3 regions of the Sedimentibacter sp. MB31-C6 genome follow, and region 2 is predicted to be linked to each of the others. Evidence: riboswitches for the same ligand, from Rfam matches in the RefSeq annotation. Region 2 holds a riboswitch; each other region holds the start of a gene.
The links. Region 2 has a riboswitch for cobalamin ahead of cobT (nicotinate-nucleotide--dimethylbenzimidazole phosphoribosyltransferase). Riboswitches for the same ligand answer to the same signal wherever they lie in the genome.
Positions count from the first base shown of each region.

Region 1: it holds a riboswitch for cobalamin, as region 2 does, so the genes downstream of both, cbiD (cobalt-precorrin-5B (C(1))-methyltransferase CbiD) here and cobT (nicotinate-nucleotide--dimethylbenzimidazole phosphoribosyltransferase) in region 2, are expected to answer to the same signal.
Region 3: it holds a riboswitch for cobalamin, as region 2 does, so the genes downstream of both, U8307_RS04465 (sirohydrochlorin cobaltochelatase) here and cobT (nicotinate-nucleotide--dimethylbenzimidazole phosphoribosyltransferase) in region 2, are expected to answer to the same signal.

Region 1 covers NZ_CP142396.1:1,497,724-1,504,483, forward strand. The annotation lists gene U8307_RS07155 (M23 family metallopeptidase) at 98-811, shown strand; gene spoIIID (sporulation transcriptional regulator SpoIIID) at 888-1,163, shown strand; cobalamin riboswitch at 1,468-1,639, shown strand; gene cbiD (cobalt-precorrin-5B (C(1))-methyltransferase CbiD) at 1,791-2,876, shown strand; gene cobM (precorrin-4 C(11)-methyltransferase) at 2,892-3,647, shown strand; gene cobK (precorrin-6A reductase) at 3,647-4,390, shown strand; gene cbiE (precorrin-6y C5,15-methyltransferase (decarboxylating) subunit CbiE) at 4,387-5,607, shown strand; gene U8307_RS07185 (cobyrinate a,c-diamide synthase) at 5,604-6,760, shown strand, end outside.
Region 2 covers NZ_CP142396.1:1,912,690-1,919,449, forward strand. The annotation lists gene U8307_RS09175 (SHOCT domain-containing protein) at 753-986, shown strand; cobalamin riboswitch at 1,059-1,234, shown strand; gene cobT (nicotinate-nucleotide--dimethylbenzimidazole phosphoribosyltransferase) at 1,464-2,576, shown strand; gene U8307_RS09185 (B3/B4 domain-containing protein) at 2,650-3,357, shown strand; gene U8307_RS09190 (dicarboxylate/amino acid:cation symporter) at 3,804-4,967, opposite strand; gene U8307_RS09195 (MerR family transcriptional regulator) at 5,360-6,118, shown strand; gene U8307_RS09200 (hypothetical protein) at 6,286-6,483, shown strand; gene U8307_RS09205 (BsuPI-related putative proteinase inhibitor) at 6,628-6,760, shown strand, end outside.
Region 3 covers NZ_CP142396.1:908,944-915,703, forward strand. The annotation lists gene U8307_RS04440 (ABC-F family ATP-binding cassette domain-containing protein) at 1-880, opposite strand, end outside; gene U8307_RS04445 (RDD family protein) at 1,039-2,130, opposite strand; gene U8307_RS04450 (ABC transporter permease) at 2,356-3,954, opposite strand; gene U8307_RS04455 (ABC transporter ATP-binding protein) at 3,956-4,855, opposite strand; gene U8307_RS04460 (TetR/AcrR family transcriptional regulator) at 4,871-5,494, opposite strand; cobalamin riboswitch at 5,639-5,818, shown strand; gene U8307_RS04465 (sirohydrochlorin cobaltochelatase) at 5,951-6,760, shown strand, end outside.

The DNA of each region.
Region 1 (6,760 bases), 410 kb from region 2:
TATGATTGAAAAAATTTTTTAGAACAACCTGTATTAAATTTAAAATATGGGACACACTATCAAAAGATAATAAAGAAGTAAAAACAGGAGGTTGCAAATGAAAAAGAATAGATTTAGAAATGCAAAAGAAAGAATGAAAAATTTCTTTATTAGACTAAAAAATAAGGATACAAGCTTTTTTATAATAGCTTTATGTGTCCTGCTATTATCTACAGCTTTAATTTGGAGGTATACTACAAATCCAAACGAAGGAGGCAATTTAGCAGAAAATGAAGTTGATGAAGGCGATATTGGCGCCAATGTTGACCCATATGAAGATTATGTTCGGGAAATAATGGAAGATTATGAAAAGGAAAATGACAATGAAGAGGAAGACGAAGAAGAAGAATCTAAATTAGATTTAAAAAGTATCAAAGCGCCATTAGCAGGTGAAATAATAATGGAATATACAGTAGATGATTTAGTTTATTATGAGGCTATTGGTGAATGGAGAGTACATAAAGGAATAGACATTAAACCAGAAGATACTTTAATGATTGAGTCTGCATTTGCAGGAACTGTAGAATCAGTTACTACGTCTGAGATTGTGGGAACAGAAATTATTATCGATCATGGTAGTAATGTAAAAACATTATATAACAACTTATCTTCAGCAAAAGTTAAAGTTGGAGATGTTGTTGACAAGGGACAAATTATAGGTAATATAGGAAAAGTTGTTAGTATTGAATCTGCTGAAGGACCTCATCTTCATTTCGAGTTAATAGTTGAAGGTGAAAATGTAAATCCCCTCGATTATATTACAGGAGAATAAGAAATTAAGTTCTAATAGGACAGATAAACGCATAAAAATGTAAATAAGACGGTGATAATGCCAAAGGGGGTTAAACATGAAAGATTACATAGAACGGAGAGCCATGGAGATCGCGGATTATATTATAAGTACTCAATCCACTGTAAGGCAAACAGCTAAAAAATTCGGCGTTAGTAAAAGTACAGTGCATAAGGATGTTACGGAACGTCTTCCAAAATTGAACCCTCCTGCTGCAAGTGAAGTTAAAAAAGTTTTACTTAAAAACAAATCAGAAAGGCATATTAGGGGAGGTAAAGCTACACGCCTTAAATATAAAGAAGCACATGACCACGATAAAGTAAGTAATATGTAATTAACCATTTGAGGAAGGGCACTAACTGCAACATGTTAGTGCCTTTTTAGTTTTTGTATGTAAAGTGTTTACAGGGTAAAATATTAAACATCAATAGAGACAAAAAGGAGTGTTGGGACAAAAAAATTATCTTAACATATTCTCCTTGTTATATGCGGATAGGCCTTGAAAGCTACAAATACAATTCTGGATGGTATTTGTAAAAGTTTATTCGTCATAGCTGAAATAAATTTAAATTTGAGTCATTGCTGAAATAATTTTAAATTTATTGACAGTACAAAAGTTCTAATATATAATTAAGGCAATTGAATATTGATATTTTGGTAACATTTGTTTTAATAGGGAAAACAGTAAAAGCTGTTACAGCCCCCGCTACTGTGAAAGGTGATAATGCTCCATACCACTGTGCTTTGCATGGGAAGGTGAGTGTTAGATGATCCGAAAGTCAGGAGACCTGCCAGGATATGCTTGTTTGTAGATTTTCGGGAGGATTATCTAAAATATTTAATTGTGATATATATCAGTATTGTTTAAACTTCCGTAAATTACGGAAGTTTTTTTATGCAAATAATTTGATGAATGAGACTGCGTATATGTATTTTTAATAGTAATATTTTTGAGGTTAATATGGATAAATTTGTACTTAAAAATGGCAAGAGGTTAAAATGCGGCTTTACTACCGGTACCTGCGCGGCTGCTGCCGCAACAGCAGGTGCTCTGATGATATTTACCGGAAAGACTGTGGCGAATGTTTCAGTGAGGCTGCCAAGAGGTGAAATTCTTATAATTGATATTAAGGATCCGTCTTTTAATACACATGGGGTAAGATGTTGTGTTCAGAAAGATAGTGGAGATGATCCAGACTCAACAGACGGGATTTTAATATATGCAGATGTTGAACTGGATGACTCTGGTGAAATACGCATAGATGGAGGTAAAGGCGTAGGACGTGTAACTCAAAATGGTTTAGATTGCCCTGTTGGTGGACCTGCAATAAATTCAGTGCCAAGAAAAATGATAACTGAAAATGTTCATCGGATTTGTAATGAATATGGCTATAGGGGAGGAGTTAATATTATTATATCTGCTCCTGAAGGTGAAGAGGTCGCCAAAAAAACTTTCAATCCTCATTTGGGCATAGTGGGCGGAATATCAATAATTGGAACGACAGGAATAGTTGAGCCTATGAGCGAGAAAGCTTTAATTGACAGCTTGAAGGTTGAAATGCAGGTAATAAAGGAAAGAGGCTTTAATACACTATTGGCTTTTCCTGGCAATTATGCAGAAAGTTTTATTGACAGCACTCTTGGGATACGCGGGGAAAACAGTCTTAAGTATAGCAATTATCTAGGAGAAGTTCTGGATTTTGCCCTGGAGCTTAATTACAAGGAAATATTAGTAGTGGGTCATATAGGCAAGATGATTAAGGTGGCCGGAGGCATGATGAATACCCATTCTCATACCGGGGATTTCAGAATGGAAATGTTCGCTTGCTATGCTGGGTTGTATGGCGCAGGAAGCCATGTTATTGAAGAAATATTATCCAGCGTAACTACAGAACAGGTTTTGGAAATATTAATAAGGGAGGATTTATTAAAAAAGGTAATACAAAAAATAAGTGAAAGAGCACTCTTTTATATTAACAAAAGAGTGGATAATAGAATTATAACTAAATTAATTATTTATTCAAATAATCATGGAATCTTAAATTAATGTAAGGAGACTAAAATGGTACATTTTGTAGGTGCAGGACCTGGTGCAACAGATTTAATCACAATGAGGGGACATAAACTTTTATGTGACGCAGATGTAATAATATATGCCGGTTCATTGGTCAATAAAGAGCATTTAAACTATGCAAAAGAAGAAGCGGAAATTCACAATAGCGCTCATATGACTTTGGAGGAAGTTGTAGATGTTATAAAGAAGGCTGAGAAAGAAAATAAAAATACAGTTAGACTTCATACTGGCGATTCAAGTATTTACGGTGCCATAAGAGAGCAAATAGATATTTTAAAGTCACTGAATATTCAGTATGATGTGGTTCCTGGTGTAAGTTCATTTTGTGGAGCAGCAGCATCATTGAATGCGGAATATACATTGCCTAATGTGAGCCAATCAGTGATTATCACACGAATGGAGGGAAGAACTCCTGTTCCTGAAAGAGAAAGCATACGTTCATTTGCAGCACATAAGTCAACTATGGTTTTATTTTTAAGTTCTGGATTAACAGAAGAATTATCAAATGAATTAATTGCAGGTGGATATGAAAAAGATACGCCTGTTGCTGTTGTTTATAAAGCAACATGGCCTGATGAGAAAATATTCAGATGCACTATTGAAACTTTGCATCAAACTATGAAGGATAACAATATAACTAAGACAGCATTAATTTTGGTTGGCAATTTTCTTGGAAATGATTATGAAAGAAGTGAATTATATAATCCAACATTTACACATGAGTTCAGAGAGGGGATTAAGTAATGCATGTGTGTATTTTTGGAGGAACAACAGAAGGGCGCTTGCTGGCTGAATTTTTGAATGATTACAATATAAAAACTGATTTATATATTGCTACGGAATACGGAGAACAATTTGTTAAAGATTTAAATAATGTAACTGTTCATCAAGAAAGACTTAACAAGGAACATATGATTGAATTATTTCAAAAATATAATTTTGATTTTGTTGTTGATGCAACACATCCATTTGCAAAAATTGTTTCTCAGAATGCTATGGAATCGACAGAATGTTGCAATTTAAAATATTACAGGATTGTAAGAGAAACTGTAGAAAATGAACGTGCCATATACTATGACACAGTAGAAGATATAGTAAATTACTTAAACAATGTTGAAGGGAACATATTGCTTACTACGGGGAGCAAGGATTTAGATAAATTCACAAAAGTTTCAAATTATGAGGAAAGGATTTTTATAAGGATTCTTCCCATGGAAAGCTCACTGAAAAGAGCCATAGAGCTTGGATATTCTAACAAAAATATCATCTGCATGCAGGGTACCTTCAGTGAAGAGCTTAATGTTGCAATGATAAATGCTGTTGATGCTAAATACCTTGTAACAAAGGAAAGTGCTGCATCAGGAGGCTTTGATGAAAAGGTAATGTCATGCATTAAAACAAATTCTAAATGCCTTGTATTGAAAAAACCTGAAGAAGAAGGTGTCACCTTTGTAGAGTTTAAACAAATAATAAGAGGGAATGTATGAAGAAGGTTTATATTATAGGGTTGGGTATTGGCGATTTAGATTATATGCATAAAAAGGCATCAGATATATTAGAAGAATGTGATTGCTTAATAGGCGCGAAAAGAATGCTTAAGGATTTTCAAGGTTTAAATAAACCAATTTACGAAAGCTCAAATGCAGAAGATATATGTGTATACATAAGTCAAGGAGAACATAATAATTATGGAGTCTTGGTTTCCGGAGATTCCGGTTTTTATAGTCTTTCAAAAAAAGTTACAGAGCTTTTGGAAAAAAAGGATGATGTAAAGGTTGAAAATATCCCAGCAATAAGTTCACTACAATACTTTGCCTCAAGACTAAATCTGCCTTGGGATGATATTAAATATGTTAGCGCTCATGGTAGAAATCTTAATATTATATCTAATGTTATTTTTAATAAAAAAACATTTATTCTTACTTCCAGTGATTTTAGTCCTAACATTATATGTGAAATTCTTACAAACAAAGGATTGGGACACTTAAAGGTAAGCGTTGGAGAAAATTTGTCCTATGATAATGAAAGGATAATTGAGGATAGAGCAGAAGTAATTGCTGAAATGAAGTTTGAAGGTCTTTCTGTAATGATAGTGCACAATGATGATTTCATATCTATAGACGAAGCACATAACTCAATAAAGGACGAAGAATTTGTTACAGGAAAAGCACCTATGACAAAAAGTGAAGTGAGAACTATAAGTATTGGTAAGCTTAAGTTAAAAAGTGATTATATAGTCTATGATATAGGTGCAGGAACAGGTTCTATATCAGTTGAAGCAGCTTTAAAGCTATATAATGGAACATTGTATGCTGTAGAAAAAGATGAGGAAGCAGCAGCTTTAATAGAGAAAAATATAAAGAAGTTTAAAACCTATAATATAGAAGTTATAAAAGGTACAGCGCCCGAGACAATAGAAAATATTCCGAGTCCCGATGCTTGCTTCATAGGAGGAAGTAACGGAAACATGGATAACATAATAAATGCCGTATTAAAAAAGAATCCTCATGTAAATGTGGTTATTAATACGATTACCCTACAAAGCTTAAATGAAGCGATAAATTGTATGGAGAAGTATAAGTTTAAAGATGTTGAAATTGTAAATGTTTCAGTGGCTAAATCTAAAAAAATAGGCAACTATGACCTTATGATGGGACAAAATCCAATTTTTATAATCAGTGGAAAAGGAAGTGGCCTGCTGTGAAATCAAAAGCACCTAGAATAATGATTTCTGCGATTAGTAGCAACAGTGGAAAAACAACGATCACTGCAGCCATTTTAAAAGCGTTTCAGTTGAGGGGTAATAAGGTTGCTTCATTTAAAGCGGGACCTGATTATATTGATCCCATGTTCCATTCGAAAATTATTAAAATTCCATCAAGAAACCTGGATAAATTTATGATTGGTGAAAATAACTGCAGATACATAATGGGAAAAGGTAGCAGTAATATAGATGTTTCAGTTATAGAAGGAGTAATGGGTTATTATGATGGCATAGGCACCAATACTTCCTGCAGCTCCTATGAACTGTCGGCAGCTTTAAATTGTCCTGTGGTACTTGTTATTAATCCCAGTAGCATGGCTGCATCGGTGGGGGCAATAATCCATGGATTTAAAAGTTTTAGAGAGAATAGCAATATTAGAGGAGTAATTCTAAATAATGTTTCAGATGCAATGTATGGATACTATAAAAAAATTATTGAATCCAACACAGATATTAAGGTTTATGGCTATATGCCAAATTTACCAAACTGTAGACTCGAAAGTAGGCATCTCGGACTTGTAACGGCAGAGGAAGTAGGTAATCTTGAGTCCATAATTGAGCAATTAGGGACACAGGCATTAAAAACCATTGACTTAGATTGTTTATATGAATTGGCTGCAGGTTCAGCACCTATAGAATATACCGATCCAAACATAAGCTATATAGATAAAACAAAAATTGCTATTGCTAACGATAAAGCTTTTTGCTTTTATTATGAGGATAATCTGGACATACTTACACAGTTGGGTGCTGAAATAGTTAAATTCAGTCCTCTTAAAGATAAAGAGCTTCCTGAAGGAATAGGTGGCTTATATATTGGAGGAGGTTATCCGGAATTATATATAAAGGAGCTTTCAGAGAATATATCAATGCTTGATGATATAAAAGAAAAAGTTTCTAAGGGACTTCCTACGTTTGCGGAATGCGGTGGATATATGTATTTAATGGACAGCTTCACAGATAAGGAAGGAAATTTATACAATATGGTAGGAGCAGTAGAAGGAAATAGCTATATGACAGATTCTCTTAGAAGATTCGGATACATTACATTAACAAGTCAAAATAATAATTTGATGTGCAACACAGGAGAGTC
Region 2 (6,760 bases):
TGTTTATAAATCCATTCCTTTTATCTGTTGGAAAAACCGTGCTAAAGCAAAGCAATAATAGCGATATTTTTAACAGAAGCCAAAGAATACTGTACTGCACACTTTTTAATAAGTAACTATCCATTATCTGAAAATGTTGATTTATATACAGACTTGGTTAATCGAGAAGAATGGAAAGAAGTTTTTGTTTTTGCTGGAGGCTTGTATAAAGAAATCAATACTCAAGATGAATTTTTAGATTTTATAATGAGTAATAATTTACCCTTGTATATTTAATGCGTGAATGCAAAAAGTGATTTGAATATAAATAGTAATCACTTGGAGCCTAATGGTATTGCGAAACGGTTGTTAATGCAAATACATGCGATTTTTGGGGACGGTTCTTTTTGATTGGCAGTGCGATTTTTGGGGACTGCGATTTTTGGGGACGGTTCTTGGGATTTTTGGGGACTGGGATTTTTGGGGACGGTTCTTTTTGATTGGCAGTTTATATTTTACATCAATCAAATAGAACCGTCCCGTAAATCACCGTAGAACCGTCCCGTAAATCAACACTTGCTGTATGTGTTCAGATGAATGTAGAAAAATGGCTGGTGCAATGGTTTAGAAGATAAATAATATAAACTGAATTAGTTCGATATCAGTACATTTTTATTAAGAAGGCTCTTGATAATAATATTATTTATCAAGAGCCTTTTTATATTAAAGAATTGATATTAAGTTAAATACAATAATCAAATGGAGGTAATATTATGATGGGATATGGATATGGAATGATGGGTTATGGCTGGGGCTGGTTCATGATGATAGGTGTAGTTATAATAACTGTATTAGGAATTGTAGCTCTTTTTAATTATCTACATTTTTCATCTAAAACTAATGGTCACTTGAATAATAATGCTCTAAATATTTTAAATGAAAGATATGCCAAAGGGGAAATAACAGAAGAAGAATATAATCAAAAAAAATTACAACTAAAAAAATAATATAATTTCTTTGTATCAAAATCTAATGTCATTTGACTTAAGGCAAATTTTATATTAAAATGAAATTAATTAAATATACTTTATATCTTAGGTGCCCATTAAGGAGAATAGGGAAACCGGTGGGAGTCCGGTACGTACCCAACACTGTAAAGATGAGTTCTATACTATAGCCACTGGCCGCATGCTGGGAAGGAGTGTTAGAACATTTGAGTCTGAGTCAGGAGACCTGCCTAGGAAGAGAAGTCTTTCAATTACTGAAAGCATCGGTGATGACGGTAAAGTCCCGACCATAATATTTTTTATTATGGCGGGACTTTTTTTATTATATAGGAAAGTTCTCCTTTCCTATATAATAAAAACGAGGTTATTGCAAAGGGCGGAACGTCCTTGTCGTTAAGGGTGAACTATGTCTCCCCTAGCGGCGTTATGAAGCAACTCTTTTATAACAAAATTATATAATATGGGAGGAATTATAGAATGAACAAAGGATTTTGCAAAAATTTAAACATCAAAAGTAAAAGTGAAAGAGAACTAGAGTTGATCTTAAATGACATTGTTAAAGGAATTAAAAGACCTGATTTAGAATCAGCAAAAAAAATGCAGGAAAGGCTTGATGCCAAGATTAAACCAATTAGAAGTCTAGGTGTGTTAGAGGATCTTGCTGTTCAGCTAGCAGGGATACAACGTACTGCATATCCTGAAATTAAGGGAAAAGCAGTTCTATTAATGGCAGGAGACCATGGCGTTGTAAAAGAAGGGGTTAGTGCAGCTTCACAAGAATTAACAGCTCAATTGTTTAATAGTTATTTGAGTGGAGTAGGAGGGATTAACGTATTAGCTAATCATGCAGGTGCAAAATTAATATGTAGTGATATAGGTATGGCTTGTTCTATTTATCCATCTGAACTTATGGTTAATCGTATAAAAAATGGGACAGATAATATTGCTGAAGGTTCTGCTATGACAAGAGAAGAGGCGCTTAGAAGTCTATTAACAGGTGCTAAAGTTGCTTCTGATGCAATAGAATCTGGAATAAATATTTTAGCAATAGGAGAAGTTGGAATTGGAAATACTACTCCAAGTGCAGCTTTAATCACTGTATTTACAGGCTGTAGTGTTGAAGAAGCTACAGGTAGTGGAACTGGGTTAAAGAAGGATGCTCTAAAACATAAATGTGAGATAATAAAAAAAGCAATTAAGATTAATAAACCTAATCATAATGACCCAATAGATGTTTTGACTAAAATAGGTGGATTAGAAATTGCTGCAATGGTAGGTGCAATTTTAGAAGCAGCTTATCAAAATGTACCAACAATATTAGATGGAATTATATCTGTTGCTGCTGCTCTTGTTGCAACAAGACTTAATCCTATTGTTGTTGAATATTTGATAGCTTCCCATACCTCAGAAGAAAAAGGTCAATTAAAAGCTTTGAAATATATGGGACTAGAGCCAAGATTGTTATTAAACATGAGATTAGGAGAAGGTACAGGGGCAGCACTAATGTTTCCAGTGGTTGATGTAGCATTGAAAATTGCAGATGAAATGGCTACTTTTGAAGATTCAGGAGTAACGACAGGAGATTTTTAGAAAATTAGTTTTTTATAATTTGAATTAAATTTTGCATTATGATAATATACCTTTATAAGTGAGGAGGTACTTGATGAAAAATTTTATTATTGAGGATGATTTTTGGGACTTATTCCCTAATGCAAAAATTGGAGTTGTTATTTGTCATGGTATAGATAATTCTATAAATGATAAAGAACAATATAATGACATGCTTTCAACGTCAGAGAAAGAAGCGTTAAATTATTTACAAGATTCTAATTTTAGCAATAACGAAGTTATAAAAGTATGGAGGGAAGCTTTTCAAAAGTTTAAAACAAAGAAAGGCGCAAGATCGTCAATTGAAGCATTATTAAAACGAGTTTATAATGGAAATCATATAGGTACTATTAATCCGTTGGTTGATATTTATAATTCTATTTCATTAAAATATGCATTGCCTTGTGGTGGAGAGGATATTGATACTTTTGTTGGAGATATAAGATTAACAAAGGCAGTTGGAGGAGAGAACTTTGTTACATTAGGAAGTGATGAAAATGCACCTCCATATGAAGGCGAAATGGTATATAAAGACAATGAAGGTGCTATTTGTAGATGCTGGAATTGGCGAGAATCAGTAAGAACAATGCTTACTGAAAATACAAGAAATGCATTTTTGTGTATTGAGTTAGTTGATGAAAAAAGATTAAAAGAGTTTGAGAATGCTTTAAATGATTTAGCAAGATTAGTTAAAGACAATCTTGGAGGAACAAATAGAATTTCGATTCTAGATATTAATAATAATAAAGTTTCAATCGATTAATTATAAGAGGGCAAAGGTTTATGAGAATTGAGAATTCCTTTAAATGCAATTGAAAAGATGACAATTAAGTTTATGTGAGGGGATTTTTATAATATTGGAAAAGATCCACTTAAAAATTATGAACGCAATTAAAAAAGAATATTTGTAGTATTGAATAAGATTAATTAAAAAAGGCTCCGTTCATATGACGGAGCCTTTTTAATAAGTGCTATCTTGATTGTTTATAAAATTTAATATTTCTTATAGCGCACCTTGAAATTAATAATAAAAGATGATATTTTATTATAATTATAATAAATCTAAAGGTTGGAAAGATTATGGTTTTACAATATAAAAAAAAATCCCCTCATATTTAGAGGTAAAAAGAATATAAAAGATGCATCAGTATATTTAATTTTACTGATGCATCTTTTTAAAAATTAATTAGCTTTCTATTTATTACTTATTCACTTTTCCTGAATTGTGTCAACAATCATAGCAATTGCTTGATCTCCTGATACATTACATGCTGTTCCAAAACTATCTTGTGCAATGTACAATGCAATCATCAATGCAAGCATTGGTTCTGTAAATCCTAGAACTACTTCTAAAACTCCTAAAGCTGCCATTACAGCACCGCCAGGTACTCCAGGGGCAGCAACCATAGTGATGCCCAACATTGCGATAAATCCAGCAAAAGCACCCAATGTTATAGGTAAACCGTTTAACATCATTACAGCTAATGCACATGTAGTTAATGTAATAGTACTTCCTGATAAGTGAACAGTTGCACATAATGGAACAACAAATTCTCTTATGCCTTTTGAAATGCCCATTTTTTCAGAGCAGTTTATGTTAACAGGGATAGTAGCAGCAGAAGATTGTGTTCCTAATGCAGTTACATAACCAGTAATCTGAATTTTTAAACATTTGAAAATATTTTTCTTGCTTATAGTACAACTAACTATGAATTGAATAAAAATCATTATCATATGCATTGCAATAACAATTAAGAATACTTTCCAGAAAACTGAAAAAACTGTTGCTACTTGGCCTGTGTATGTCATGTTTACGAATACGCCAACTATATATAATGGAAGTAAAGGTATAATAATGCTTTCTATTACTTTAGAAATTATTGCTTGAAAATCCTCTGCAGCTTTTCTAAGAGGTGCGCTTTTAGTTACTGAAATTCCTAAGCCTAATATAAATGCCATTAACAACGCTGTCATTACTTGCATTACAGCGGGCATTTCAACTATGAAGAAAGGCTCTAGGCCTGCTGCGGCTTCAGCTATACTGCTTGCTGATTCAGCAGTTATTATAGAAGGTAGAAAACTTATGCCAATAAAATATGCTGAGAATCCTGAAATAAGTGTAAAGCAATAAGCCAATCCAACTGTGATCCCCAAAAGTTTGCCTGCGCCGGTACCTAATTCAGCAATACCAGCTGTTACAAATCCTAAAATAATCAAAGGAATGATAAAGTTTAAAAAGTTACCAAATATAGAAGTGAAAGTTACAAATATTCTGTCAAGCCACACTGGTGCAAAGCTTCCTAGAATTATACCAAAGATGATACCAAGGATAATCTTTGGTATAAGACCTAATTTGAAATTTTTCTCTGTCATGTTTAATCTCCTCAATTTTAATTTGAGTGCCTAACGGATACATGCAGATGTATCCGTTTTGAATACACTTCGTATGTATTGCTTACAATTCGCATGCACATTGTATCATTATTTAACAAGTATGTCAATACAATTTGCTAAGAATTGCAAGCAAATTCATTTTAGGTTTGCATTTAAAATGTTAAATTTGACAATAATATAACAATAAGTTCATATAATTTTTAATAAATATTGACTTTATTCAGTTTAATGATAACAGCATCTATTTTTATGATGGGAGCTAGTTTAACAGTTTCAGGGTTGCTTCTATCAAGTGGATTAAATCTTTAAAAATCCCTATTGACATTGACGTAACGTCAAGGTGTACAATTATCTTGTCAGGAGGTGAAGATTTGGAATATACAGTACAAAAGTTAAGTGGTTTAGCAGGTATAAGTACAAGAACTTTGAGGTATTATGATGAAATTGGGATTCTTAAGCCTGCAAGAATTAATTCATCAGGGTATAGAATTTACGGACAAATGGAGGTTGATAGACTCCAGCAAATTATGTTTTATCGTGAACTTGATGTAAAATTGGAAATTATAAAAAAAATATTAGAATCACCTGGTTATGATGCTGTAACAGTATTGAAGGGACATCATGAAAAACTCTTAGATAAAAGAAAAAAGCTTGATTTAATAATTCAAAATGTTGAAAAAACCATATCTATGAAAGAAGGAGGAAATATTATGTCTGATAAAGAAAAATTTGAAGGCTTTAAGCAAAATTTACTTGATGAAAATGAGAAAAAATATGGTAAGGAAACACGTGAAAAATACGGCGTTAAGCAGGTTGAAAAATCTAATACTAAGTTCAAAAACATGACAAAAGAACAATATGATGAAATAGAAAAATTAGGAAACGACATACTTAAAACCTTGAAGGCGGCAGTAGAAACAGGTGACCCTGCTGGTGAACTTGCACAAAAAACAGCAGATATGCATCGTAGATGGCTATCATACTTTTGGGACGATTATACAAAAGAAGCTCATGTTGGAGTTGTTCAAATGTATGTTGATGATGAAAGGTTTTCTGCTTATTATGATAAAGCGGTATCAGGCGCTACTGTTTTTTTAAGAGATGCAGTCAAAATTTATACAGGTATATAGTTATCGAAAACAAGGTAAAATAGAAAGAAACTAAAATTAAAGACAGTCCTCATTTTTCTAATTGTGAAATTGGGGACTGTCTTTAATTCTTCATAATAGATACAATCTCTATCTTCATATTTTTATAATAATGAATAACTTTTTCGCATATAATTTAGAGAATCATATTGATATTAGTAGTTGATAAAAATGAGTCTAAAAATATATTAAAAGAAGTTGCGCAATGTGAAGGTTGCGAAGACTCAGCAATAATTGGGAGTTTTGTTAAAGGTGGTATTCAATCCATAGTATTCATGGAAACACTTATTGGAGGAAAAAGAATAATTGGACCATTAGAGGGTAATATGTTACCTAGAATATGCTAATATAATTGCTGAGCTATAAACATCTAAATAAAGTGTCGATTGATTTGTAGGTCAGAGGAGGACTATATATTTTAAGGAACATTTTGCATCATAATTCGTCTTAATAATTAAGAACTTTTATTAAAGAGGAAAGGTGATGTCGCTATGAAAAATAAACTAATTAGAAATACTATATTAACGATTTCGTTAAGTTCATTATTAGCTGTTCCAACATATGCACAGGATATAAGGGCAGTTCCTATATTAGCACAGGATATAGATGTTGTACATTGGTCTG
Region 3 (6,760 bases), 1.0 Mb from region 2:
TTTCTTTATCGCCAAATTTTTTTGAAATATTTTTTATTTCAATTGTTTTTTTGCCTAATCGTGTAGAAACTGAGCTTAACTCTACTTTTTCCTTTTCTTCAATACCTAACTGCTCACTTAATATTTCAAATCGTTGTATTCTGCCTTTAGCTTTAGTACTCCTAGCCCTAGCGCCTCTTTGCATCCATGCCAGTTCCTTCTTAAATAAGCTTTGTCTTTTCCTGTCAGTACTAATTTCACTTTCCTCTCGAAGTGACTTTAACTCTAAAAATTTAGAATAATTCCCTTGGTACGAATATAAATCTCCTTTATCAAGTTCAACTATTCTGTTAGTAACTCTATCTAAAAAATATCTATCATGTGTTACCATGATTATAGAACCTGTAAATTTTATTAAATAGTTTTCCAACCAAATTATCATATCATTATCTAAATGATTAGTAGGTTCATCAAGTACTAACAATTCACATGGATTAACTAAAGCACTTGCAATTGCAACTCTTTTCCTTTGACCAACAGATAATAAATTTACATCCTTATCAAATTCGGTTATGCCTAATTTATTTAAAATTGTTTTAGCCTCATACTCCATTAACTCTTTAGTTTCCGAACTTGCGTTAATAAATATTTGCTCTAGTACCGTTGTCTCATCAAAAACAGGAGTCTGTGGTAAATAGCATATTCTGTCACCTTGTCGTTTTATAATATCTCCACTATCTGGCTCCTCTAATTGAGCAATTATTTTTAACAGTGTAGACTTCCCTGTTCCATTAACTCCAACTATACCTACTTTTTCACCTTCATTTAAATATAAATCAACATTATATAGTAATTTTTTTTCTCCGTAATTTTTGCTTATTTTGTCTAAAGTTAAAATCATATTTTGTTTACCTTTCAAATAATTATAAATTATTTCTTTATCAAATTATCTAAGATCCCCACCTTTATAAGTGGGATAGAATCCCCCTCTGAAGCCCCGATTTTCAGCTTTAGCTGAACGAGTTCACTGATTCCCAACTCAACAACTGCAATTAAAAATCAGTACTGTAGCTTATTAATTGAATAATCCAATTTGAAATAATTTTCTTCTAAATTTTTATCAGGAAATAAATAACCATCATAAGTATTTATATAACCTGTATAAATAACATTACAGATAAATTCAATATTGGCTTCAATAAATTCAAAATTCTTTAATTTATTATTAATGATATTATCTATAATATTTCTATTAACTTTTGAAAATAAACTAACCTCATCTTGAGCACCGGCAAAGGAGAGTGAAGCTAAAATCATTTGATTGTCATAAGAACTAATCCAATCCTCATTATTTTTTAGTTCAATTATAAAGGCAACACCTGTAACATCTCCATTTTCAATAGTGTAGTTGTACTCAGGCATATCAGAATAACCTAATTCAATATATGTTGTTCCATCAAGTGCCTTTTCCATCCATTGTCCGCTTTTGTCTAAATATTTATTACCAAAATCTATATCATATAAATCAGCATAGTAATTATAATTCTCCACAAATTCTGTTACAGTAAGGTCCCCTCGATTAGGAGGAAGCTTCTGTGCAGATATTGCAGTAAATAAAACTGCAATAATGGCTACATGCGCTGCAACGAAAAGCAAACCTTGATACCACTTTTTATCTTTCTTGATATAAGATATCTGTTTATCCCATGGTTGTATTTCATTATCACTACATAACTCATAACTCTTCCAAAGTCGAATAATATGATAGATTGGAATATTGTATCCCATTCCAACACCGAATACTTCCCATGTCCGTTTTAATCCTTCGATATAAGAAAGTCGTCTACCTTCAGAAGTATTAATTACAAGCCCGAATATTGCTTTTCCTGGAGTTGTTCTGAATAAAGGGAGACAAAGTGGCTCTAATAGTAACATAATACCAAGTGATATAAATCCATCAAATATATGTCCTATATTGCTTCTATTCAACAAATTAACATTGAACATAAAGATAAGAAAAATTGACCAAAACATATTATAAATAGAAATATCAAGCATTCTTGCCAAATACCTTCGCCACGGATAAAATGCTTGAGGAACCCCAATACCATGTTCCATTCCAGACAATGTTTCAATTTCTTTTATTGTCATACAGCTCCCCCTTAATATTATTACTATCATTATAAACCATATTCTATATTTTTAGCAAGTCACATTAAAGTTTGAAAACATAAAAAATACCTCCAAGTAGACAATCTGAATTAATTAATTAGACTGTCTGCTTTGGAAGTATCATATCAAAAGGATAGTTCTCAAGTATTTAATCAAAGTTGTAACCATACTATCATAATGAAATAATCACTTTATAACCTAATTTTATCCAATACTTCGACGTCTGAATCCAATAAACCCTAACCATGTAAGCGCAGCTGCAATAACAGTCAACACAATAAGCGGCACAAATGCAAGTTCCTGAATGGGGATACTGTAATGGGCATAGGCGAAGGGCGTCCATTGCATTGCGGACCATCCTACGATTCCAACCTCCCAAAGCATCTCAATGAAAATAAACACGCCCAATATGAGCCAATTTAGAACAAACGCAATACGAGGTAGCCAGCCATAAAGGAGGGCAGCGATACCGATAATTGTCCAGACAGAAGGAATTTTTGAAAGGCTCATAAATAACACGCGAATAAAATGACTATACTCTCCTGAAACAATGCTCCATCCCAAGCCAGAAGCCAAACCGAGAGTAATAAGTATCAACACGCTGCCTGCAAAGGCAACTGTTAAATAGCTTCCCATCCACTTAAATCTACTCACAGGTCTTGACAATATTATTTCGGCATAATGCTCCTTTTCTTCCTGACGCATACTTTGTACCGCCGTAATAGCAAAAACAGATAAACCGCCCATTAATCCCAGAATATAGATTAAAATAGCAATGAAACCTTCCTGATTACCTAACTTTACTATTGCAGATGCCCAAGAAGTATCCATATGAGCGAACGAAGAACTGATGGCTTCAGATATATTAGGCGTACCCATACCCATAATTCCTCCAAGCCAAGCCATACCGATTGCCCAGACCAGAATACTGCCTTTTTGCTGCTGCCAGACCAAGGCTATGGGAGAATTGAAACGATGGGATGCATTAGCTGAACCTTCTTTTTGCAGAATAAGTCCAGCACCCATATCACGGCGAACAAGCAGCATATAAGAAAGTATCATAGGTAGAGCAGCGAGTACAATAAAAATCAACAACTTCCATGCATGATTTCCCCCAAATGGGAGAGTGATACGAAACCATGATTCAGGAGCAAGCCATACCCAGCTAGTACTGCCACCACCCATATTATTTATAACCATGGCAACCATAGTTACTAGATATGCGCCAAACACGACACCTCTTGCGCTACCGCTGTGTTCAAAAATCTGTGCACATAATCCTCCAACCCCAGCAAAGATACAACCGGAAGCGGCAAGAGTCAAGCCGGCCAACAATGAACCGCTCCCTGCTAACCCAATTCCCTTCAAGAACACAGCCGTCAATAAGCCTGCCATCAAACTTCCACCACAGGAAAGAATCAGGGCTGCCGTCAGATTAGCGTATCTTCCTACTGGTCTTCCAAGTAGTAATTCATTTCTTCCTGATGTTTCTTCTGTACGAGTATGACGAATCATAGTAATTGCCGCTCCGAACATAACTGTTATGGAAGCCTGCAGCATGCCCCTCCACAGGATAGCGCCTTCTATGCTTAACGGTACAACAGGCCCAAGAATAGCAGAAGTAAGAGGGCTTGCGGACAGCTCAGTAATAAACATCTGCCAATCAGGCATTGTTTTCACAAAAGATACCTGCCCGTAAATCACTGCTAACGCAAGCAATATCCATATAGGCAGTATGATTCTATCTCGACGTAGATAAAGCTTAAACAGCTTGCCTGTACCAGCAAAATGATTTTTTTTCATACTAGTTCGTCTCCTTTCTCTCAAGCGTATCTCCGTAGTGACGTATGAATAATTCTTCAAGTGTTGGAGGTTCCGCCATAAGCGACTTAATACCCATTAGTGCAAGAGTACCCATCACAGATGCCATTGCATTTGCATCCACTGAAAAACGCCACTTCTCTTCCTTTTGTAATACATCATGAACCCCATGTAATTGATTGAGGTTTGTAGGCTTGGCAAGCTCAACAGTTAGAGTTGTGCGTGTTAAATGTCGCAGTTCTTCAAGGGTGCCGGATTCAACAATTTTTCCCTGTCGAATTATTCCAACTCGATCGCAAAGTGCCTCTACCTCAGCAAGAATATGACTGGATAGAAAAACGGTTTTTCCTTGTTTCTTTACTTCGAAGATACATTCCTGAAAAATCTGCTCCATTAATGGATCAAGGCCGCTAGTAGGCTCATCTAAAATCAAAAGCTCCGCATCGGAAGCAAAAGCAGAGATTAGCGCTACCTTCTGGCGATTTCCTTTGGAATAACTCCGACATTTTTTCTTAGGGTCAAGCTGGAACCTGTCTAACAATTCCTTGCGACGAGAGGGATTAATTTTACTATGCAAGCTACCTAAGAAATCTATTACCTCACCACCGGTTAAGTTAGGCCATAAAGTCACATCTCCAGGCACATATACAAGCCGCTTATGAAGAGCAACAGCATTCTCCCAAGGATCACCCCCAAGAAGTTTCGCTTCTCCACCATTCTTGCGAAGCATTCCTAAAAGGATACGAATTGTTGTTGATTTTCCTGCTCCATTGGGACCAATAAAACCATACACTTCTCCTTGTTTTACAGTTAAATCGACTCCCTGTAAGGCCTTATGTTTCCCATAGAACTTAATAAGTTTTGTTGTTTCAATTACGTTCATCATAATACCCTCCAATTACTTATAATAAGCTTTTCGTAACTCGTTAAGATAACCGTCAAAATCAGTACGGATTTTTTCAAAGTTAAACTCCACGATATCCAAACTTTTAAATTGATCCAATATTTGACTTGCATATCCACCTACAGCCCAAAAAATCAACTGCTTTGCCTTGTTTATGTCCAACTCACTTCGGAAACGCGACACATCTATATCACCATAAAATCGTTCAAGACTATTGTTTTCAACCATTTTACGTCTTTCTTTTAATTCATTTTTTACCGCAACAGAATCCGTAAAAACAGCCACTCTAATAAAATCAAAAATCCATGGATATTTTTGCATCACTTGAATTTTAAGTAAACATGTCTGCCTCAAACGTTCAAAAATATCCTTTTCATGCACATCGATTTTGTCAAAATACTCACGGTTCAAAATATCCAAACAATAATCATATAGAAAAAGAAAAAAATCTTTTTTATTGTTAACATAGTGAAACATCAACGGTTTTGAGATGCCAGATTCTTTTGCAATAACATTCGTCGAAGCATCATCAAAACCTTTATTGGCAAACTCCCTAAACGCCGCATTCATAATTGCATTTCGTCTTTCTAGCTCTAAATTTAAAAACTTTGAAAACATAGTATCACCTACTTATAGTCGTTTTATTAATATGCAATTTACCTGTTAGGTCAATACAGTTATTATAGCACCGTTTACCTAATAGGTCAATAAAAATATAATTGTTGACACAAAAAATTTCTTGTGCTATATTGATATCAATTGAATATTAAAAACATTTAAGGTGCTTTTTAAAAAGATAATAGGGAAACTGGTTAAAATCCAGTGCGAACCCATCACTGTAAGCAGAGACGACGTCTAAATAAGCCACTGAAAGAAATTTTGGGAAGGCAAGACGAAGAATGAACTGCAAGCCAGGAAACCTGCCTTAAATAAGAAAAATATGTAGGGGATTGTACATGTTTTATTTTTAAAACGTCTTAGTTTAATGGGAGCTAATTAGTTTAATACTAATTAGCTCTTTTAATTTGCTCTCAGGGCAAATATAAAAAATTATAATATACGAGGAGAAGGAAAATGAAAAAAATTATCGTACTAATTACTACCGTATTAGCGGTACTATCTCTAGGAGGATGTACTCCTAATGAAAATGTAGAATCTAAAAATACTGTCAATGTAGGTGATCCAGAAAAAAAGGCCATTCTTGTAGTAAGCTTTGGAACAAGCTATAATGATACACGCAAAAAAACTATTGACGCAATTGAAACTGCAATTTCAGATGCATATGATGATTATGAGATACGCCGTGCGTTTACAAGTCAGTTTATTATAGACAAACTTAAGGAACGTGACGAACTTTATATTAATAATGTAGATGAAGCTATGAAAGATTTAGTTGCTGACAACATAGGTACACTTGTGGTCCAACCTACACATGTAATGAATGGTTTCGAATATGAAGAAATGATGACAGAAATTAAACCATATATTGAAAATTTTGATTCAATTGCATTCAGCGATCCTCTGATTACAAGTATGGAAGATTACATAGCAATAGTAGAAGCGTATAAAACAGAAATCGCAACAGATGTACCACAAGACACTGCTTTAGTTCTTATGGGACATGGTACCCACCATTATGCAAATTCAACTTATGCTGCACTTGATTACATATTCAAAGACAAAGGTATGAGTAACGTATTTGTAGGAACTGTTGAAAGCTATCCTGATGTAGACACTGTAATTGCTCATGTAAAAGAAGCTGGTTATACAAAGGTTATTATTGAGCCTCTTATGATTGTCGCAGGAGACCACGCTAATAACGATATGGCTGGAGATGAAGAGGATTCTTGGAAAACAATATTTCAATCAGAAGGATTTGAAGTT